Regions from separate parts of the Kitasatospora sp. NPDC036934 genome, predicted to be linked through region 1. Evidence: riboswitches for the same ligand, from Rfam matches in the RefSeq annotation. Region 1 holds a riboswitch; each other region holds the start of a gene.
The links. Region 1 has a riboswitch for cyclic di-AMP ahead of ACZ7BZ_RS28650 (M23 family metallopeptidase). Riboswitches for the same ligand answer to the same signal wherever they lie in the genome.
Positions count from the first base shown of each region.

Region 2: linked by a shared signal. The riboswitch ahead of ACZ7BZ_RS06035 (glycoside hydrolase family 16 protein) and the one ahead of ACZ7BZ_RS28650 (M23 family metallopeptidase) in region 1 are both predicted to bind cyclic di-AMP.
Region 3: linked by a shared signal. The riboswitch ahead of ACZ7BZ_RS33840 (M23 family metallopeptidase) and the one ahead of ACZ7BZ_RS28650 (M23 family metallopeptidase) in region 1 are both predicted to bind cyclic di-AMP.

Region 1 is NZ_JBVJQR010000022.1:32,955-40,236, reverse strand. It holds gene ACZ7BZ_RS28660 (RidA family protein) at 25-435, shown strand; gene ACZ7BZ_RS28655 (DUF2470 domain-containing protein) at 555-1,274, shown strand; gene ACZ7BZ_RS28650 (M23 family metallopeptidase) at 1,567-2,571, opposite strand; cyclic di-AMP (ydaO/yuaA leader) riboswitch at 2,574-2,759, opposite strand; gene ACZ7BZ_RS28645 (MFS transporter) at 3,072-4,613, shown strand; gene purB (adenylosuccinate lyase) at 4,621-6,060, opposite strand; gene ACZ7BZ_RS28635 (MarR family winged helix-turn-helix transcriptional regulator) at 6,269-6,727, opposite strand; gene ACZ7BZ_RS28630 (DUF3037 domain-containing protein) at 6,822-7,238, opposite strand; gene ACZ7BZ_RS28625 (HipA family kinase) at 7,235-7,282, opposite strand, start outside.
Region 2 is NZ_JBVJQR010000003.1:209,716-216,997, forward strand. It holds gene ACZ7BZ_RS06030 (IclR family transcriptional regulator) at 1-142, shown strand, start outside; gene ACZ7BZ_RS06035 (glycoside hydrolase family 16 protein) at 293-1,591, opposite strand; cyclic di-AMP (ydaO/yuaA leader) riboswitch at 1,613-1,731, opposite strand; gene ACZ7BZ_RS06040 (hypothetical protein) at 1,949-2,164, opposite strand; gene ACZ7BZ_RS06045 (phenolic acid decarboxylase) at 2,361-2,690, shown strand; gene ACZ7BZ_RS06050 (alpha/beta hydrolase) at 2,823-4,028, opposite strand; gene ACZ7BZ_RS06055 (TetR family transcriptional regulator) at 4,127-4,825, opposite strand; gene ACZ7BZ_RS06060 (SDR family NAD(P)-dependent oxidoreductase) at 4,945-5,709, shown strand; gene ACZ7BZ_RS06065 (phosphotriesterase family protein) at 6,085-7,047, opposite strand; gene ACZ7BZ_RS06070 (carboxymuconolactone decarboxylase family protein) at 7,044-7,282, opposite strand, start outside.
Region 3 is NZ_JBVJQR010000035.1:23,447-30,728, forward strand. It holds gene ACZ7BZ_RS33820 (hypothetical protein) at 1-477, opposite strand, end outside; gene ACZ7BZ_RS33825 (sensor domain-containing protein) at 667-1,410, opposite strand; gene ACZ7BZ_RS33830 (GNAT family N-acetyltransferase) at 1,613-2,182, opposite strand; gene ACZ7BZ_RS33835 (hypothetical protein) at 2,225-3,097, shown strand; gene ACZ7BZ_RS33840 (M23 family metallopeptidase) at 3,154-3,987, opposite strand; cyclic di-AMP (ydaO/yuaA leader) riboswitch at 4,000-4,158, opposite strand; gene ACZ7BZ_RS33845 (YiaA/YiaB family inner membrane protein) at 4,355-4,645, shown strand; gene ACZ7BZ_RS33850 (alpha/beta fold hydrolase) at 4,751-5,572, shown strand; gene ACZ7BZ_RS33855 (TetR/AcrR family transcriptional regulator) at 5,619-6,191, shown strand; gene ACZ7BZ_RS33860 (SpoIIE family protein phosphatase) at 6,460-7,282, shown strand, end outside.

The DNA.
Region 1 (7,282 bases):
CACCCACCGCACGTAAGGAACCCCATGGACTCCGACAAGATCGAGATCCGCACCGACGGCGCCCCGGCCCCCGCCTGGATGTTCTCCCAGGGCGTCCGCAAGGGCCCGATCCTCCAGGTCTCCGGCCAGGGCCCGCAGGACCCGGCCACCGGCGAGTACCTCCACCACGGCGACGTGAAGGCCCAGACCCGCCGCACGCTGGAGAACGTCAAGGCCATCGTCGAGGCCGGCGGCGCCACCATCGAGGACGTGGTGATGTTCCGTGTCTACCTCACCAAGCGGGCCGACTTTCCACTGATGAACGAGGTCTACGCCGAGTTCATCGACGAGAACATCAGGCCGGGCGGGGTGAAGCCCTGCCGCACCACGGTCTTCGTCGAACTGCCGCAGGAGCCGATGCTGGTGGAGATCGACGCCCAGGCCGTCGTCGGCTGACCCGCCGCCACCGCCGCCCCCGGGGCCCGGACGCCGTCACGCGTCCGGGCCCCGTCGCACTTGCCACCACCCTCCGCGAAGATTAGGTTAGCCTTACCTAACTAACAGGAGGTCCGTCCATGAGCCTGCCCACCTGCGACGCCCAGGTGCCCGAGCCCACCACCGCCGACCGGGTCCACAGCCTGCTCAGCGCGACCTCCTCGCTCACCGTCCGCGCCCTCGGCGAGCACCACGACCTGGACACCCCGGTCTCCGTCCACGGCTCCCGGCTGCGCCTGCGCGCCCCACTGGACGCCCCGCTCACCGCGGCCGCCGCCGGCGCCACCGACGGCCTGGCCGTCGTGCTCGACGTCACCGACGTCTCCCCCGTCGCCGTCCGCGCCCGGATCCGCGCCCGGCTCACCCTGGCCGGCCGACTGCACCTGGCCCACCTCGCCGACGACGGCCTCAGCGTCCACCTGCGCGTCGACGTCGCCCACGCCGTCCTCGCCACCCCGTACGGCACCAGCGCACTCACCGCCGCCGACCTCACCCTCGCCGCCCCCGACCCGCTGGCCCGGTACGAGGCCGCCCTGCTCACCCACCTGGCCGACGACCACGCCGACGCCCTCGATCTGCTCACCCGCCTGCTCGACCCGGCCCTGCTCACCCACCGGCCGGACGTCCGCCCGCTCGCCCTGGACCGCCACGGCCTGGTGCTGCGCCTGGACCACTCGCACGGCCACCGCGACGTCCGTCTGGTCTTCCCCGAACCCGCCGACGACACCGAGGACTTCGGCCACCGGATGCACCAGCTGCTCGGTGCCGCCGAGCACGGCCTGCCCGTCCACCGGAACTGACCCGCCGAAACCGAACGGCTCGCGGAATCGGAGCTCATCCCGGGAATCACGGGAGTTGACGCCCTGTTCGACACCTCGCGCACGCACCGCGAGGCCCCGGGAAACGGCGGTGGCCGGCCCGGCCGCACGAGAGCTGTCTCGTACGGCCGGACCGGCCGTGGGCGTGTCCCGCGCCCAGGTCCACTGGTGCGGCGATCACCCGGTCGAGCGGTCACCCGACATGACCATCCCGGGCGGTCGATTCGCCCCGCATCAGCGGTGGTTCACAGTCCTGCGGCAGGGAGCAGGCGGGTCAGAGCGCGACGCCGTGCGCCCGCAGGTAGGCGACCGGGTCGATGTCCGAGCCGTACTCCGGACCGGTGCGGATCTCGAAGTGCAGGTGCGGGCCGGTCACATTGCCGGTCGCGCCGGAGAGGCCGAGCTGCTGGCCGGTGGTGACGGTCTGACCGATCGACACGCCGATCGAGGACAGGTGCGCGTACTGGGCGTACTTGCCGTCGGCGAGCTTGATCTCGACCTCGTTGCCGTAGGCGCCGCCGTTGCCGGCCTTCACCACGACACCGTTGGCGACGGCGCGCAGCGGGGTGCCGGTGGAGGCGACGAAGTCCTGGCCGGTGTGGTGGCCGGAGGCCCACATCGAGCCGGCCACGCCGTAGGCCTCGCCCAGCACCGGGTTGGCCAGCGGGGCGACGTAGCCGGAGGTGGCGGCGACCGGGGCGGCCGTGACGGCCTGGGCCGGGGCGGCGGTCTGCACCTGGGTCTGCAGCTGGGCACCCGGCTTGGCGGCCTCGGTCCGGACCTGCGGCTGGGTGTCCGCGGCGGCGGAGGCGTCCTGGGTGGCCGGAGCGGTCGGCTTGGCGGGCTTCTCCGGAGCGGCGGGCTTCGCAGCGTCAGCGGCCTGACCGGCGTGGCCGGCCTGACCGGCGAGGGCCAGCTGCTGGCCCGGGAAGATCAGGTTCGGGTTGGCGCCGACGACCGAGCGGTTCTGCTCGTACAGCGCGTGCCAGCCGCCGTCGACGTGCTTGGCGTCGGCGATCTTCGAGAGGGTGTCGCCGCTGACGACGCGGTAGCTCTCCTGACCGGTGGCCGAGGCGCCGGCCACCGAAGCGCCGGTGGCGGAGGCGGCCGGAGCGGCCTCGTGCGAGGCCGCCGAAGCGGTGGCGGCGGCCGGGGCGGTGTGCGCCTGGGCGCTCATCGCGGTCACGAGCGGCAGGACGAACGAGGCGCCGGTGACGGCGGTGGCGATGCCGATGCGGGCGGCACGGGGCAGGGCGATACGACGAGCCTGTGCAGGCATGGAATTTTCCTCTCCGACGCCTGCGAGGTGAGCTGTCGGGTTCGGGCTGGAGTTGCCCGGCCGCTCATGCGCGGCTTCACCCCAAGCCGGTCCTGGTCGTCCGCGCGCTGAAAAGGCGCGAACTCCGGTCCGGCGACTTACCTGTGGGTCCCCCGCTCCTGCCGTACAGAGTTCGGTTCGAGCCACCGGGCAGCGGCAGGACTCGGCGTTCCACCCGGTGGATCCGTCCGGACTGGCCGGGCGGTCGCTGAACTAAAACTCATCCGTTCAGGTGAAGCAATGTCGATCTCTTGAATCCGCAACCACCCCCGCCGCCATGGTCACCCTCCGAATGATCCAGCACACCGTGCGTGCACAATCCATTCACCCGGCGCCACTGATCCACCACCCTGCGCCGACCACCCCACCGCGACGCGACCATTCGCTCACGCACCGCCACCGACCGACACACCACCCGGTGACCCTTGTCACGTACACCCCGTCGGACCAGGATCTGCCCCGTGACCACCTCTCAAGCAGGCACTCTGCGCCTGGGCACCGGGCAGGGTCGCTGGGTTCTCCTGGCAACGGTGCTCGGCTCCAGCATGGCGATGCTCGACGGCACCGTGGTGAACGTCGCCCTGCCCCGGATCGGCGCCGACCTCGGCGCCTCCCTCGCCTCGCTGCAATGGACCCTGAACGCCTATCTGCTCACCCTGGCGGGCCTGATCCTGCTCGGCGGCGCCCTCGGCGACCGCTACGGCCGGCGCCGGGTCTTCCTGATCGGCGTGGTCTGGTTCGCCGCCGCGTCCGCGGCCTGTGCCGCCGCCCCGACCATCCACGTGCTGATCGCCGGCCGCGCCGTCCAGGGCATCGGCGGGGCGCTGCTCACCCCGGGCTCGCTCGCCATGCTCCAGGCCGTCTTCCACCCGGAAGACCGCTCGGCGGCGGTGGGCCTGTGGTCCGGCCTGGGCGGGGTGTCGGCCGCCGTCGGCCCCTTCCTCGGCGGCTGGCTGGTGGACGGCCCCGGCTGGCGCTGGATCTTCCTGCTGAACCTGCCGCTGGCCGCCGCCGTCATCGCGGTGACCTCCCGTTACGTCCCGGAGAGCCGGGACGAGTCGGCGACGGGCCGCTTCGACGTACCCGGCGCGCTGCTCGCCGCGCTCGCCCTCGGCGCGATCACCTACGCGCTCACCGCCGCCGGGGAGGGCCTGTCCCCCGCCGTCTGGGTCACCGGGGCGACCGGCCTGCTGCTGGGCGCCGCCTTCGTGGCCGTCGAGCGGCGCACCCCCGATCCGATGCTGCCGCTCGGGCTGTTCTCCTCCCGGCTGTTCACCGCCGTGAACCTGGTCACCCTCTGCGTCTACGCGGCGTTCAGCGGCGTGTTCTTCCTGCTGGTGGTGCAGCTGCAGATCGTCTCGGGCTTCTCCCCGCTGGTCTCCGGCTTCGCGCTGGTGCCGATCACCGTGCTGATGCTGACCCTGTCCGCGCGGGCCGGCCGCCTCGGCAAGCGGATCGGCCCGCGCATCCCGCTCACCGTCGGCCCGCTGCTGTGCGCGGCCGGGGTGCTGCTGATGCTGCGCACCGGCCCGGACTCCTCCTACTGGGCGGACGTGCTGCCCGCGGTGGCGGTGATGGGATCCGGGATGACCCTGCTGGTCGCGCCGCTGACCGCGACCGTGCTGGCCGCGGTCGAGGTGCGGCACGCCGGCATCGCCAGCGGCGTCAACAACGCCGCCGCCCGCGCGGCCGGGCTGCTCGCGGTGGCCGCGCTGCCCGCGCTGGCCGGGCTGAGCGGCGACGCCTACCGGGTGCCGTCCTCGGTGGACTCCGCCTTCCACACCGCGATGCTGATCTGCGCGGGCCTGCTGACCGCCGGCGGGCTGATCGCCTTCACCACCATCCGGGGCAATGTGCTCGCGCCGGAGGAGGCGCACCCGCTGGCCGAGCCGAACTGCGACTGGCCGTGCGCCACCACCACCCCGCCGCTCGACCCGGGCCGCCCCCGGACGCCCGAGGGCCCCGCCACCGGAACGGCGGCGGGGCCCTCGACAGAGATCTGACGCTACGTCAGAGGATGTCGCCCGGCGCGTACTTGGCCGCCGCCGGGTAGGCCGCCGCGACGGCCTCCACCTGGCGGACGACCTCGGCGACCTGCGCCGCGGCCGCACCGGTGAAGGACAGCCGGTCGGCCAGCAGCGCGTCCAGCGCGGCCCGGTCCAGCGGGATCCGCTCATCGGCGGCGAGGCGGTCCAGCAGCTCGTTCTCCCGGGCGCCCGCGCGCATCGCCAGCGCGGAGGCGACGGCGTGCTCCTTGATGACCTCGTGACCGGTCTCCCGGCCGACGCCCGCGCGCACCGCGCCCATCAGCACCTTGGTGGTGGCCAGGAACGGCAGGTAGCGGTCCAGCTCGGCCTCTACCACGGCGGGGAAGGCGCCGAACTCGTCCAGGACGGTGAGGAAGGTCTCCAGCAGGCCGTCGAAGGCGAAGAACGCGTCCGGCAGCGCGACCCGGCGCACCACGGAGCAGGAGACGTCGCCCTCGTTCCACTGGTCGCCGGCCAGCTCGCCGGTCATCGAGGCGTAGCCGCGCAGGATGACGGCCAGGCCGTTGACGCGCTCGCAGGAGCGGGTGTTCATCTTGTGCGGCATCGCGGAGGAGCCGACCTGGCCCTCCTTGAAGCCCTCCGTCACCAGCTCGTGGCCGGCCATCAGACGGATGGTCTTGGCCAGGCTGGACGGCGCGGCGGCCAACTGGACGAGGGCGGTGAGCACCTCGAAGTCCAGCGAGCGCGGGTAGACCTGGCCGACGCTGGTGAGCACGTTCTCGAAGCCGAGGTGGCCGGCGACCCGGCGCTCCAGCTCGGCCAGCTTCTCGGTGTCGCCGCCGAGCAGGTCCAACATGTCCTGGGCGGTGCCGACCGGGCCCTTGATCCCGCGCAGCGGGTAGCGGGCGATCAGCTCCTCCAGCCGCCGGAAGGCGACCAGCAGCTCGTCGGCGATCGACGCGAAACGCTTGCCCAGGGTGGTGGCCTGCGCGGCCACGTTGTGCGAGCGGCCGGCCATGACCAGCTCGGAGTGCTGCGCGGCCAGGTCGGCCAGGCGCACGAGCACGGCGACCGTACGGTCCCGGACGTGCTCCAGCGACTGGCGGATCTGCAGCTGCTCGACGTTCTCGGTCAGGTCCCGGGAGGTCATCCCCTTGTGGATCTGCTCGTGCCCGGCGAGCTCGCTGAACTCCTCGATCCGGGCCTTCACATCGTGGCGGGTGATCCGCTCACGGGCGGCGATCGAGCCGAGGTCGACCTGGTCGATCACCCGCTCGTAGTCGGCGACGGCGTTCGCCGGCACCTCGACACCGAGGTCCTGCTGGGCCTTCAGGACGGCGAGCCACAGGTGGCGCTCGAGGACCACCTTGTGCTCGGGGGACCACAGCTGGGCCAGGGTCGCCGAGGCGTACCGGGAGGCCAGGACATTGGGGATCTGGGGCTTCGCGCTCACGCTTCGCAAGCCTAACAGCCGAGGTCACGCCGAACGTCGGCGGATGGGGTCGCCCGACTCCCGCCCGCCGATCCCCACAGCCGCCGATCCGCCGCAGCCCCACCGATGCGCCCACGGCCCGCCGATGCACCCACGAGCGCAACCACCGATGCGCCCACGGCCCGCCATGCGCTCACGGCCCGCCGATGCGCCCGTGAGCGCACCGGCCGGGCGGCCGCTACTGCTGCGCGACGCCCGTCCGGCCGGCCAGCACCGGGAGGACCTGCCCGCAGATCGAGTGCAGGGCGATCCGCTGCTCGTCGGTCATCGCCTCGAAGGCCTGGTGGGTGCGGGCCATCTCGCCGCGGATGCGGTTGAGGATCTCCCGGCCCTCGTCCGTGATCACCACGATCTTCACCCGCCGGTCGCCGGCGGCAGCCTCCCGGTTGGCGAGGCCCAGCGTCTCCAGCCGGTCCACGATCCCGGTCACGTTCGACGCGTCGCAGCCCAGGCGCCCGGCCAGTGCCCGCATCGGCACCGGTTCCTGCACCGAGCCCAGCGCCTTGGCCTGGGAGGAGGACAGCCCGTGCCGGGCCGCGGCCGCCGCGAAGTCCTGGAAGTACGCGGCGCCGACGGCGGCCAACGCCTCCATCAGCTCGGCGTTGGTCGGTACGGTCGTCGTCGAGGTCGAACCCATGGGGTCAGCGTACGGCCGAGTGCTTCAGTAACTCAAGCTTTGACCACGGCAACCGTCGGCGAGTCGCCTCACACGTCCGTCGATCGGGGGAAGGTCAGAGCACCAGCTGATCGAACAGCCGCCGCAGCTCCGCCTCCGGGTCCGCGGTCAACCCGGTGTGCACCGGCCCCGGCTGGACGATCGCGCTGCGCGGCGCGGTCAGCCAGCGGAACCGCTGCCCGGGGCTGTCCGAAGCGGCCGGACCGGCGGCCGGGCCACCCAGGCAGACCGCCTCGATCCCCTGCAGCGCCCGCCGCACCCCCTGCACGTCCGCCACCGGGTCCAGCGCCAGCAGCCGGGCCTGGTCCAGGTGGGTGCGCGCGGCCAGGTGCGCGTTCTGCCGGCAGTACAGCAGCACCCCGACGTTCACGCACTCACCCCGCTCCACCCGCGGCACCGCCCGGATCACGGCGTACTCGTAGTCGTGCAGCTCCACGACGGCCGGCAGCGCGGCCGACAGCGGCTCGGTCATGCGGGCACCTCCGGCAGCCAGTCACGCGGACCGGCCAGTCGCTC
Region 2 (7,282 bases), on a different contig from region 1:
GGGCGCGCCGACGCCCACCGCGCTCTCGGTGTCCGGCCCGGAGGCCCGGATCCGGGCGCTGGAGGAGCAGACGGGGGCGTCCTCGCTGGTGCCGGTGATGCAGCAGATCGCGACCCGGCTCGGGCAGGTCCTGGCACCCTGACGGATCGTCAACTCACCCGGCGCGCACGGGATTGAGCACAGGGGCCTGAACGCAAGAACCGGCAGCCGTTTCGACCACGCGGTGGTCGAAACGGCTGCCGGCCCATGAGAGCGGCTGGTCCTGGGGGCTAAGCGGGCCCGGCGGCCACGGTCAGCGGTAGACGCGCACGTAGTCGGCCGCGAAGGTGAGCGGGGTGGTCCCCTGCGGCGCGGGGTGGTACTTCCCGGCACACACCGAGAGGTTGAGGATCAGGTACGCCGAGAAGTTGGCGCCCACGCCCTTGTTGTCCGAGTACACCTTGACGCCGTTGACGTACCAGTCCACCGAGTTGGCGCCGTAGTAGGTGCCGATGGTGACCCACTGGTCCTTGGCGACGGCCTTGGCGTCGGTGTAGTACTCGGGGTTGCTCGGGTTGATGTGGTTGGTCAGCTCCAGCAGGTTCGGGTTGTCCGGGTGGTACTCGAAGGAGTCGATCTCCCCGTTGCCGTTCTTCCAGGTCCACAGGGCGGGCCAGGCACCGGTGCCCGAGGGCATCTTGACCCGGGCCTCGGCGTAGTCGCCGGTCTTGACCTGGAAGCCCTCGGTGGAGCCCTCGGTGGTCAGGAAGCCGGTGTTCCAGGACTGCTGGCCGTTCTCCAGGGTGGGCCCGCCCGGGGTGGCGGTGAAGGTGGCGACGCCGTTCGCGACGGTGACGTTGTTCTTGTTCAGCCAGTCGAGCTTGTTGTCGTCCGGGTTGTGGTTCCCGTACTTGTACGAGGTGCTCTTGTCGCCGACCCAGCGCTGACCCCAGTCGATCGGGCTGTTGAACTCGTCGGACCAGGTCAGCGACTTGCCGGCGACCGGGGAGGACGGCGCGGGCGTCGTCGGAGTGGCCGTGGCGGTCGGTGCCGTGGTGGGCGCCGCGGTGGGCGTCGCCGTCGGTGCCGTGGTGGGCGTCGTGGTGGGCGCCGTCGTCGGGGACGGGGTCGGCGTGGACGTACCGGTGGCCGCGACCACCAGCTGCTGCGAGGGCAGGTTGTGCCAGGTGCCGCCGAAGTCCTGCCAGAAGCCGAACTGGGTGTACGTCCCGGCCGGCAGGGCGCGCGCACCGCTGGTGAAGTTGAGCCCGGTCGGGCATATCTGCACGTTGGTCGCGTTCCCCGGGAAGTCCAGGTTGGTGCCGCGCGCGTCGCGGACGCCGACGCCGACCGTCTTGGCGGTGAAGCAGGACGAGGAGTGCAGGCCCAGCGAGGCGGTGGCGGCCCGGCCGGCGACCATGGTGGCCGGAGCGAGCCGGTCCTGGGTGACGGTCGGGGCGGTGGCGGCCTGGGCGCCAGCGACGGACGGCAGCCCGAGCAGGCCGGCACCGCTGATCGCGAGCGCCCCGGTGGCGGCGAGGGCGGCATTGCGGCCGCGGTGGGTCGGACGGGCGTGGCGGGGGGCGCGACGGCGCCCGGCAGGCTGGTGCATGGGGGGTCCTCTGCGACGCCTGCGAGGTGAGCTGTCGGATTCGGGCTGCAGTTGCCCGGCCGCCTGTGGAGCGGCTTCACCCCTAGCCACGGTCCGCACGCTGATGCGTACGGACCGGGCGCTGACCTTGGTTCCCCCGCTCCCGTCCGCTGTGGTGCTCGAGTGCCGGCCGGCGGGTGGACAGGACTCGGCGTCCCGGCGGCGGGGTCCGCGACAGCGGACGACGGTTGCAGGCTAGGCAGGCCGTCCGTGAACGGACAACCTGATCGGGCCGGTTGTCGCACAGCTCACAGTGGTGTCGATCAACGACGCTGCGTGGTGGCCGAGTTGATCAACCTCGCGACCGTGGCCGGGCGATCAGCCGGGCCAGTCGGCCACCTGGCCCCCGGCCGCCGGCGACCAGGCCGGCTCCAGGCGGTTCAGCCCGGTGAGCAGCCGGGTGCCGCCGACCGTCGCGATGCCGCTGGTGTCCAGCGCGCTCGCGGTGAACACGATGCCGTCGCTGGGCCCGCGGTCCTCGTCCAGCACGCCCGGGATGTCCGCCGACGCGCCCGCCAGAAGGTGGGTCGGCACCGAGGCAGGGCTCCCGGCCCGCCGGAGCGGCGCGATCAGCGAACCGGGGTGGTGGCGGACCGTGCCGTGGCGCGGGGCCGCCCGAGTCCGACCGATCGGATAAATTGGAACCCTGGCGTTTTCCGCGGTGCACAAGTGCACCGAGCCCAGACCACACGGTCCGTCCCGCACTCCCGAGAAGAGGTCCCGCCCCACCATGACCGCGCCCCTGCCCGCCTTCGCCGGCCGCACCTACGTCTTCCGGGCCGACAACGGCGCGGCCTTCCGCAACAGCTACTCGGCCGACGGCACTCGGCTGCGCTGGGAGGGCCTTGGCGAGTCGGCCGGCCAGTGGGAGGACGTGCGGCTGCACGTCGCCGAGGTCGCGCCGGAGATCTACTTCATCAGCTGGACGGAGCAGAGCGGGATCACCGTCAGCCATGTGATGGACCTCAACGCGCTGACCGTACGGGCCTTCTGGACCTTCGAGGGCGAGGGCGGCCGGGTCGGCCAGCTGCACACCGGGACGCTGGAGCGGGTGGCCTGACCGGCGCCGCGCCGTAGCACGCACGAACCCCCGGGGCCTCGGCTCCGGGGGTTCGGCGCGTTCTCTCCGGACGGCGTCGAACGGCTTCAGACGGCCTCGGGCGGCTTCAGACGGCCTCGGACGGCGGTGACGTCACGTGGCCTGGCTCGCCTGGCCCGGCTGGTTCGGCTCGCCCGAGGCGTTCGGCTCGCCCGGCTGGTTCGGCTGGTTCGGCACCTTGAGGTGCCGGGACAGCCACTCCAGCGAGGACGGCAGCAGGGCGCTCCAGGTCTCGAAGTTGTGGCCGCCGTTCTCGAGCATGCTGTACGAGACCTTCATCGGGCTGTGCACCGCGTCGATGAACGCCTCGGTGTCCGGCTTGTAGTTGCCGTCGCCCTTCTTGGTGCCGGCCAGCAGCACCGAGATGTCGGGCTGCGGCAGGTGCTTCAGTCGCCACATCAGGTTGGCCTCGTCGCGGCGCTGCTTGCTGCCGCCGAAGAGGTCGCCGGTGGTCGGGTCGTCGGCGGCGTCGTAGTAGCCGGAGAGGGCGACGGCGGTCGGAAAGACGTCCGGGTGGCGCATGGCCATCTTGACGGCGCAGTAGCCGCCGGTCGAGTTGCCCATGAAGGCCCAGGCGTGCGGGTCGGACGAGACCCGGTAGCTGGCCTGGATCGCCGAGGTGACGTCCTTGGTGAAGTAGGTGTCGGACTGGGCGCCGCCGGGGATGTCCTCGCACTCGGTGTCCTGCGGCAGGGCGGGCGAGGGCTGCAGCATCACCATGACGGTCGGCTGCATCCGGCCCTCCTGCAGCAGCTTGAGCGCGGCACCCGGGTAGTTGAAGCGGGTGATCAGGTTCTCGGCGATTCCTGGGAACCCGGTGCTGACGATCACGGCCGGGAACTGCCTCTGCGCGTACTCGGGCTGGAAGTACTGCGGCGGCAGGTAGACGTACCCCTCGGTCGACAGCCGGCTCACTTTGCCGTCGATCCGGACCTTGCGGATCTCGCCGGAGTGGCCCGGCTCACGACCCATCGCGCCGCCGCCCTTGACCGAGGCCCGGCCTATGGTCTCCACCAGCAGGCGGCCGGAGGCGTCCGCCTTGTTGTGTATCACCACCGGGCCCGTGCTGCCGGTGCCCAGCAGATCGTCCCAACTGCTGTAGAACGCGAAGTAGTTGTTCGCCACCAGGCCGAGCGCGGCAAGCACCGTGAGCTGGGTGGCGAGCAGCGTGCCGATCCGGCCGAGCACTGCCTGCCAGCTCTTCCTGGCGAGTCTGGGCCACAGCCAGACCGTGCCGACCATCATCACGACCGCGACCAGCACGGTCAGCGCCAGCACCTTGTGGCTCGTCAGACCCATGTTTCAGTTGCTCCCACGCCTCGAACTCCACGCCCCCTCCGCTCAGGGACATCCGAGGAGTTCACCCCGGTTCCCCCACCGGGGCGCGACGTCCAACCCTAGCGGGAGCTGGGAGGAAGCTGATCGGCGGCTGTACGGCTGCGGGCGTGGGGCCGCGCCCCGGCCGGTCGCGCCCAGAGCCCCAGCCCCGCCGTGAGCTCACGCATGCAGCGGGCGCCGAGGTCCTGCGGGGAGCCCGGACCGGTCACCGCCGCGTCGGAGGCGGCCCACTGCTCCAGGGCCACCCGGATCGCCGCCGTGGCCGCGGCGGCGGCCAGCCGGATCTCCAGCGGGTCGGCGTCGGCCGGGCTGCGCTCGGCCAGCACGGACCGCAGCCGCTCCTCAGAGCCCGCGTGGACCCGCTGCCAGGTGCCGTCCAGTCGGGGGTCGCGCAGCAGGCTGCGGGTCCAGTGCATCGCCTCGACGGCCGCGTCGTCGGCCGGGGTCAGTGACTCCACCGCCGAGCGCTCCAACGCCTCGCGCAGCGGGAGGTCCGCCGGGCTCTCGGCCAGCAGGTCGACCCAGCGCTGCCCACCGGCCGCCAGCAGCGGGGCGACGGCGTCCTCCTTGACGGAGAAGTAGCGGTAGAAGGTGCGCAGCGAGATGCCCGCGGCGTCGGCGACCTCCTCGGCGGTGGTCGCCTCCGCGCCCCGCTCGGCGAAGAGCGCGGCGGCGGTGCGGGCGATCTCCAGCCGGGTGGCGTCACGGCGGCGCTGGGTCAGGGTCGGGCGTCCGGTCACAAGGGTCAGCGTACGCATCCGGGGACCGTCATGACACATCGCGCCGGCATGACACGTCAAGACTTTTTGGCACGATGTGCCATTACGGCGTACCGTGCCCCTTGAGGTCGAGAGACCACAACGAAGGGAGTACCACCATGGAGCGCTTCAGCGGACGGAACGTCCTGATCACCGGCGGCGGCTCTGGCATCGGCCAGGCGACCGTGCACCGGCTCCTCGCCGAGGGCGGGAGGGTCGTCGCCGTCGACGTCAACGAGGACGGCCTGAAGAAGACCCTGGACCGCGCGACCGCGGACGGCACCGCCGACCGTCTGACGATCCAGGTCCTGGACATCTCGGACGAATCCGCCGTGGTCGCGGGCGTGGCCGAGGCGATCGCGGGCCTGGGCGGCCTGGACGTCCTGGTCAACGCGGCCGGCATCCTCCGCTCCTCGCACACCCACGAGACCACCCTGGAGTTCTGGAACAAGCTCCTCGCGGTGAACCTCACCGGCACCTTCCTGATGACCCGCGAGGCCCTCCCCGCCCTGCTCGCGACCGGCCGGGGCGTGGTGGTCAACTTCAGCTCCACCTCCGCGAGCTTCGCCCACCCCTACATGGCCGCGTACGCCGCGACCAAGGGCGGCATCCAGTCCTTCACCCACGCCATCGCCTCGGAGTACTCGAAGCAGGGCCTGCGCGCGGTCTGCGTCGCGCCGGGCAGCATCGACAGCGGCATGACCAACAACCCCGGCCTGCCCGCCGACGCCGACTTCAGCCTGCTCGCCAAGCTCTCCCCCGCCCTCGGCCAGGGCTTCGCGGGCCCGGACACGGTGGCCGGCGTGATCGCCATGCTGGCCTCCGACGACGGCGCCTTCGTCACCGGCACCGAGCTGCGCATCGACGGCGGCACCCACATGTGAGCCGTCCGGCCGACCGGCGGCGGGGCCCGTGCCGCCCCCCATCCGGCACAGGCCCCGCTCCGCGGGCGCACCGGTCAGTCCAGCGGCTTCGCCAGCAGCAGTTCGCGGGTGGTTCCGTCGGCGAGGGCCGCACCGGAGCCGGCGATCGGGTCGCCGGGGCCGGCAAGGTGCGCACCGGGAGCGCGGGCGGGACGAAACCGTGGCGGCGGTGGCGGGCGAGCGCGGCATCGTTGCGCCTCTCTGGGGCGTGGGCCGGGGAGGACCTAATCGGATTGAAACCCGGCGGGTGGACCCGGCCACAGGAGCTGGCCCGGCCGGGACGGCATCAGCGAGCCCGGCCGGGACGGCATCAGCGAGCCCGGCCGGGACGGCTCTTCAGGGGGTGCGCCAGTCGGCGGCCAGGGCGGCCGCCGGGTTGGCGACCAGCAGCCGCTCGGGCAGCTCGGGCCCGAAGGTTCGGGCCAGCCGCGGGGCGAGGTCGGCGAGCAGCCGGGCGGGGCCGCCCGCCGCGCGGGCCGTCCTCGTCGTGGTGTCGGCACCGAGCAGCAGCCGGTCGGCGTGGCCGGCCTCGACCAGGCCGGCGATCACATCGAAGGCCTGGAGGTCGGCGGGGTGGCCGATCCGGGAGGGGCTGTCCAGGGCCAGGAACACGCCCTCGGCGGCCAGGCTGCGGTGGATCGCCCGGTCGGTGAAGCGGGTGAGGTGGCCGAGGACGATCCGGTCGGGGCTGACTCCGTGCCGTCCGTGGAGCCGGCGAAGGACACCATGCGGGTCGCCGTCTGGTTCGAGGTGGACCGCGATCGGCGCGCCGGTGGCGTGGTGCGCCTCGGCCGCGGCGGCGATCGTCCGGCGGGTGTGCGCGGTCAGCGGGCCGGCATCGTCGGCGATCTTGATCAGGCCGGGCCGGACGCCCTCGGGGGCACCGGGGAGACCGGTGGTGAGCTCGGCGACGAAGCGCTCGGCGAGGTCGCCGTGCGGGCCGGGGCCGGCGTGCGGGGCGGGGTCGGCGTGCGGGGCGGGGCCGGCGAGGCGGCCTTCCGGATAGTGGGCCGCCTGGTGCGCGCCGGTGGCGGCGACGACGTGGACGCCGGTCGCGCGGGACAGCTCGGCGAGGGCGGCCGCGCCCCGGCCCATGCCCCAGGGCGTCCACTGGACGAAGGTGCGGCCGCCGACGGTCGCGAACCCGCGCAGCACCTCCTCGGCGGCCGCCCGGTCGTCCAGCTCCTGGCCGGGGAGCAGTGGGCTGCGGATGAAGAGGTGGTCGTGGGAGTCGGTGACGCCCAGCTCGGCGGGGGCGACGTCGCCCAGGACGGTCCGTACGGTGCGGGCGGCGGTCACGCCTCCTCCTCCGGGGTGTCGGTCGCCGGGGTGTCGGTCGCCGGGACCTCGGTCGCCGGTGCGTCGGTTTCCCCGAAGGTGGCGGTGGCGACCCGGAGGCCGGCCAGGGCCTTGGGGACCCCGACGTACGGGGCCAGGTGGACGATCACCTCGGTGATCTCCTCGCGCGTCATCCCGATCCGCAGGCTGTTGCGGACGTGGTCGGCGAGCTGCGGCTCCACGCCGCCGAGGGCGG
Region 3 (7,282 bases), on a different contig from region 1:
ACCGCTCAGGGTGAGGGCGAAGGCGCCGTCCGCGAAGGGCAGCCGGGGCAGCACCGCGGCCAGATAGCTCTGCGGGTGGGCGGCCGAGTCGGCGGCGAACAGCAGGCGGGCGCGGTCCCAGCTGCGCAGGTAGCGCTCGGGGCGGGGCGGCCGGTACGGGCGGGACGAGGGGTAGAGGTGGGGCCGCGCGGCCATCGCGAGGGCCATCGAGGCCCGGGCGGCCAGTGCCCGGGCCTGGATCTCGGGCAGCGGCAGCGCGTACGCCGGGTCGACGGCGATCACCCGGCAGCCCAGCTCGCGCGCCTCGGCGGTCAGGCCGGCCGCGCCGCCCGGGCAGTCCAGCAGCGGGCCCGGCAGGGCGGCGAGCAGGGCGCGGGTGAGGCCGAACAGGGCGCAGTACTCGTCCAGCGGGCGGGAGGTGACCAGGACGGCCTGGTCCGGGGCGCGGACCCGGTCCGGATCGGGGGCGGTGATCACCCGGTCATCCGAACACGGGCCCGCCCCGCCCGCATCCGGAACACGGACGGGGGCGGGGCGGAGCTGGGCTGGGCTGGGCTGGGCTGGGCTGGGCTGGGCTGGGCTGGGCTGGGCTGGGCTGGGCTGGGCTGGGCTGGGGCGGAACGCGGGGCGGGGGCGGAGCGGAGTGGCGAGGACGGGCGCCGGGGCTCAGCGGCCGAGCAGGCCCTGGGCGGCGGCCCGGTTGACGCCGGTCAGGCCGCGGACCATCCGCGCGGTGAGGAAGATCAGCAGAACCCCGATCGCCGAGAAGGCGGCGATCTGCCCGGTGCCCTCGACGTAGTAGGCGTGCCGGACGTGGTGGCTGTCGGTGAAGTCGAACAGCTGGTAGCCGCGCCAGGAGGTGTAGCGCGGGAAGACCCAGTGGTAGAGCGGGTAGAGCGCCATCGCCCAGCCGAGCACCAGGAACGTCAGCGTCATGCAGAAGCTGAACACCGCCCAGGGGAACATCACCAGCTGGTACAGCGCGGCCTTCCAGCCCGGGCCGTCGGCCAACCGCGCGGTGATCGCGCCCCAGTTGCCCGGGCGCACCTGGCGCACCGGCGCCGGGCCGGGCACGTCCAGGGCGAGCATCCCGCGCACCCGGGCCCGCTCCGCCCGACCCAGGCCCCGGGAGGCGCTGGTCAGGCCCGCCAGCACCGGCAGGCCGAGGACGGTGACGAAGGTGCCGATCCCGACCGAGAACAGGGCGATCGCGACGGTGAAGCCGACGATCGCCACCGGCAGACCGGTGAGTGCGTAGCCGACCTCCCGGTAGTAGTGGCCGGAGAACGGCGCCCGCCAGAAGCCCGGCGGCTGCTCGGTGCGACGGGCCCCGGCCGGGCGCGCACCGTCGTCGCCGTAACCGCCAGGGGCGTCCCACTCCTGACCCAGCGTGCTTCGGCTACTGCTCATCCCCGGCCCCCGGCCCCTCGTTCGTGCTCGCGTTCGTACCTGCTGACGTGTTCAAGTCTGGCCGGGGCGCGGCCCGGCAAACATCCGGAGGACCGGCGGATCGGGGGTGGGGTTAACCCCACGGCCCCTGCCCCGGCCCCGCCCTCAGGCCCCCCACTTCCGGCCCCCGGCCCCCCACTACGGCCCCCTGCCGCCGCCCCCGCTACTGCCGGCCGGGCCACTCGTCGGCGAGCAGCGAGTACTGGTACGAGTCTCGCCAGACCCCGCCCTTGAACAGGTCGTGCCGGACCCGCCCCTCCAACCGGAAGCCGAGCCGGGCGAGCACCCTGGCCGAGGCGGTGTTGTCCACGTCGACCCGGGCGGCCAGCCGGTGCAGGCCGAGCGGGCCGAAGGAGAGCTCGCAGAGCAGTCCGGCGATCTCGCCCGCGTAGCCGAGGCCCCACACCGGGCGGCTCAGCACGTAGCCGAGGTAGGCGGAGCTGGACCTGCCGAGGGTGAGGCTGGCGTGTGCGACCGGCACCGCGTCGGCCGGGTCCTCGGCGTCCTCGCGCCGGACGACGGCGAGCCGGTAGGTGTCCCGCTCCTCCGCCAGCGCCTCCTCCAGGTAGAGCTCGATCTGGTCGGCGCAGGTCTCCCGGTCGCGCGGTTCGAAGGGGAGGTAGCGGGTCACCTCCGGGTCGCCGAACAGCGCGTGCAGCGCGTCCACCTCCTCCGGGGTGTGGTGGTACTCGCGGACGGCGAGCCGGGGGCCGGTGAGGCGTACGGGGACCATGGCTGCCGACCCTATCCCCGTCCGGCGGCTACCGTTCGGAACATGAACGACGAAGACCTGCGACTCGCCCCGCGCACCAGGGCCGCCGACCTGCTCGCCTGGGCGGCCGGGCAGGACCGGGCGCCGGTGGCCGAGACGCCGCTGCGCACGGTGCTGGCGCTGCTGGAGCTGGGCGAGGGCAGGATGCACGACGGCTGGCCCGAACTGACCTCCGACGCGGTGGAGCACCTGCTGTACGAACGGCTCCACCTCTACGTCCAACCTGACCCGGAACAGGACCCGTTCGCCTACGGCGAAGCCGTCCGGCTGCTGGTCGACCACCAGCGGGCGGCGAAGCGGCTCAACGCCAAGCGCCAGGAGCGGCTGCACGCCGAGGCCGAGTGGCAGGGCGAGGTCGCCGTCGGCCTGCTGCGCCGCGCCGACCTGGTGACCTGGCCCCGGCTGTACGCGGTGCTGCTGCACGCCCACGGGGTGGACGTCGCGGACCCGGAGGCCGTCCGGGGCTGGCTGGCCGGGTTCGCCGGGCTGGGCGAGGAGGAGCGGCTCGCCGGGTACGAGGCACTGACGCCGACCGGCTGGCTGGACGAACCGGACGAGCAGGGCTGGGGGCCGGGCCGGGTGCTGTCGGTCGGCATGGCCACCGACGGCGCCCGGCGGCTGCTGGAGCAGGGCCTGATGCGGCGCAGCTACCGAAACCTGGCCGAGCTGAACGCGCTGGGGCGGCCGATGCCGGACGAACTGGCCGGAGACTTCGAGGACTTCGAGGCGGCCGCGGCGGAGGTGGCGCTCGACCTGCTCGGCGACTGGACGGTGCCCGGGCTGCCGCGGTTGCTGGTGGAGGAGTTCCCCGAACTCGCGCCGGAGCCGGGACCGGCCGAGATCGACGCGTACCTGGCGCAGCTGCCGCCGGAGTGAGCTGCCGCGAAGGCCCCGGACGCCGGTGGGCGGTTTCCAGGGGCCTTCGGCGGTGGCTACGGGGTGAGGCCGCGCTGCTGGAGCCAGGTCTCCGGGTCGACCGGGGCGCCGCCGTCGGGGCGGACCTCCAGGTGCAGGTGCGGGCCGGTGACGTTGCCGGTCGCGCCGACCTTGCCGATCTGCTGGCCGGAGGTCACCTTGCCGGAGCCCTTGATGATCGAGGAGAGGTGGCAGTACCAGATCTCGGTGCCGTCGGGCAGGGTCTCGACGATCCGGTAGCCGTACGAGCCGGACCAGCCGGCCGAGGTGATGGTGCCCTGGCCGACCGCGAAGACCGCGGTGCCGGTGTCGGCGGCGAAGTCCAGGCCGGTGTGCAGGTGGGCCCAGTAGCGGGCGCTCTGGCCGTAGTGGGCGGTGAGGTTGTAGTCCTTCACCGGCAGGGTGAGGGCGGCGGCCTTGGCCCGCTCGGCCTCGTCGGCGGCGCGCTTGGCCTCCGCCTCCTTGGCGGCGGCCTTGGCCTCGGCCTCCTGGGCGGCCTGCAGCCGGGCGCCCTCCTCGGCGGCGGTGCGCTGGCTGTCGGCCTGCTGCTGGATGCGGGCGGCGAGCGCGAGGCCGGGGTCGGCGGCCAGGGCGACCGGCGACTCGTCCGGGGCCTCGACGGCGGGCGCGGCGGCCGGGGTCGCGGAGGCGAAACCGGTGGCGCCCAGGGTGGCGGCGACGGCGGTGACGCCGAGCAGCGGGGAGGCTCCGCGGGTCTGACGCGGCATCCGGTGGCGGTTGGCCTCGGCCTCCGGGGCGAATGCCTCCGGGCCGTCCGGGCCGGGGTGGTCGAGGAGCTGGGTACCGGCTGCGGGGCCGGCCGGGTGTGCCGGGGTGTGCGTCGACGCCACGGAGGCGCGCTCCTTTCCTTCCTTCGCGCCTACCGGGTTAGCTGACGGGTTCGGAGCAGGAAGGTCTCCTACGGCCGGGCCGGGGCCCCGCCGATTCACCCCAAGGAACGTGGTTCCCCGGCTCCCTGACCTGCCCGGAGGCCGGCCGGTGGGATTAGGCGACGGCGCACGGTGCCGTCTGGGTACGGCGTTGACGACCGCGCTGCGTTATCAAACGTTAATCCTAGGACGCCCTGATTCCAAGCCATCCGTCCGGGACTGCTGGGGAACAGGTGATCGGTCGTCAACGAACGGCCCTTCGTTCGCCAGGCCCATCTGAGTACTCCTACTCATGTGCGAGCGGCCCGCCCCGTCGCATCCTGGCGCCATGAACGCACCGATGCAGTCACGGACCACGGCCGCGTACTACGTCCAGGCCGTCCTCTCCTTCGCCGTCTCCGGCACCGCCCTCGCCGCCGGGATCGCCTACCTGCCCGTCGGCGGCTGGACCCGGGCCTTCCTCGGGATCGGGCTCCTCTACACCGTCACCTCCACCTTCACGCTCGCCAAGGTGATCCGGGACCGGCAGGAGTCCTCGGACACCGTCGCCCGGGTCGACCAGGCCCGGCTGGAGAAGCTGCTGAGCGAGCACGACCCGTTCAGGGTCGAGGGGGTCTGAGCGGAGCGGACCCGGGAAGGGCCCTTGACGGCTAAGGCTATTAGCCTTAGCTTTATGGCTATCGGAAGCAATCGCCAGCACCGAGCGAGCCAGCGGAGGCCCACCATGACCGGCACCACCCCGAGCACCCAGTACCTCGACGTCCCCGGCGGCCGCCTCGCGTACGACGACACCCGACAGGGCGACGGCACCCCCGTCGTCCTGCTCCCCGGGATGCTCGACTCCCGCCGCGCCTACCGGCACCTGCACCCGCTGCTCACCGCCGCCGGCCACCGGGTCATCACCATGGACCTGCGCGGCTTCGGCGAGTCCTCCATCGTCTGGGACGACTACGGCCCGGCCGCCGTCGCCACCGACGTCCTCGCCCTGCTCGACCACCTCGGCATCGAACGAGCCGTCCTGGTCGGCCAGTCCTACACCGGCGCGACCGTCGTCAAGGTCGCCGGGGACGCCCCCCAGCGGGTCGCCGGGATCGCCCTGATCGACGCCTTCGTCGAACACCGGACCAACGCCCTCATGCGGGGCGTCATGGTCGCGATGGGCGCCGCCATGGTCCAGTGGCCCGGGGTCTGGGGCTTCTACCTGCGCAAGATGGCCTTCCCCGGCCCCCGCCCCGCCGACCTCGACGGCTACGTGGACGGACTGGTCGCCGCCCTGCGCACCCCCGGCCGCAAGACCGCCACCCGCGGCCACGTCACCGGCGACTCCGCGCCGATCGGCTGGACCGCGGCCGTCCGCTGCCCCGCCCTCGTCCTGATGGGCAGCAAGGACCCCGACTTCCCGAAGCCGGAAGCCGTCGCCGAACTCCAGGCCGAGAAGCTCGGCGCGCGGAAGGTCATGATCGAGGGATCCGGGCACTACCCGATGGCCGACAACCCCCGGGCCGTAGCCGACGCCCTGCTGCCCTTCCTGGCCGAACTCGCCTGATCCCCCGTCTGCCCCGCCCCCACCGCCGTACGGAGAACCCGAAGCCATGCCCCGCGTAGGACTGACCCCCGAGCAGGTCGTCGACCACGCCCTCGCCCTCATCGACGACCAGGGCGCCGAAGCCCTCACCCTCGCCTCCGTCGCCACCCGCGCCGGAGTCGCCACCCCCTCGCTGTACAAGCACGTCAGCGGCGGCCTCGCCGAACTGCGGCGACTCGTCGCCGTCCGGGTCACCGAGGAACTCGCCGACCGGCTCGCGGAAGCCGCCGTCGGCCGCAGCGGGGACGACGCGGTCACCGCCGTCCTGCGCGCCTACCAGGCCTACGCCACCGAACACCCGCACCGCTACGCCGCCCTTCCCCAGGCCCCCCAGCCCGACGACGACCTCACCCGCGCGGCCACCCGGCTCGTCGGCGTCATCGTCGCCGTCCTCCGCGGGTACGGCCTCGACGGCTCCGAGGTGATCCACGCCGCCCGCACCGTCCGATCCCTCGCCCACGGCTTCGCCGCCCTCTCCATCGGCGGCGCCTTCCAACTCTCCGAAGACCTCACCACCACCCACGACCGCCTCGTCACCACTCTCACCACCGGCCTCCGCACCTGGCCCCAGTCCCGGTGACCGAGCAGCCCCGGTGACCGAGCCGGCCCGGCCGGCTTCCTCCGCGCCGCCGGCGGGAGCGCCGCGCGCTGGGCGGCGGGTTCGGGCGTGCACGGGAAGTCGGGCCCGCCGACTTCCGGTGCAGCCAACCTGCCCTGCAGCGGACTTCCCGTGCAGCGGGCGGGTGGCGCAGGACGGCGCGGACGACCGGCCCGCGGTGCTGGTGCGGCGGCTGGGGCGAGGGGCCCGCCCTGAGCCGGACGGGGCCGAAATGGGGTATGAAGATTCAGTGCCCACTCCCGCCCGTAGTCCGATGCGCTGTGTGCGCCTGCTGCTCGGCTGCACCAGTGCCGCCGAACTGCTCGGCACCGTGCTCGCCGAGGGCCCGGGCTGGATCACCGGTGAGGGCTCCGCGCTCTACCTGCTGGACTCCGCCGGGTCGCTCCGGCTGACCGCCTCGCACGGGCTGCCGGACTGGGCGCTCGAACGCTACGGCCTGGTCGACCCCGCCGGTGAGCTGCCCGCCGCGATGGCGTTGAAGCTGCGCCGCCCGTACCTGCTCAGCCCGGAGCACACCAGCGTCGACTACCCGAACCGGAACGCCGGCCTGGGCACCGGGATGGTCACCGTGGTGAGCCTGCCGCTGGTGGTGGACGAGCAGGCGATCGGTGTGCTGGCCCTCGCGCTGGCGCACCGGGGCACCGTCCCGGGGCGCGACCTGGACGTGCTGGAGACGATCGCCGGGGCCTGCGCCCACCGGCTGCACCACCTGCTGGACCACGTGCTGGAGCACACCGCCGCCCCGCCCCCGCGGCCGGCCGGTCCGGGCCCCGCGCCGACCCATCCGCTGCTGTCGCTCGCGGTGCGGGCCGCCGGGCACGGCGCCTTCGAGCGGGACCTGGTCACCGGGGAGAGCCACTGGGACGCCGCCGCCTTCGCGCTCACCGGCCGGCCCGTCGACCCGGAGGGGACGGCCCCGCCGCTGGAGCGGATCGTCCACCCGGAGGACCTGCCGGACGTGCAGGCCGCGCTGGCGGAGGCGCTGGCGAGCGGCGGGCGCTACCGGATCGGCTACCGGGTGCTGCGCGCGGGCGGGAAGGTCGCGCGGGTCG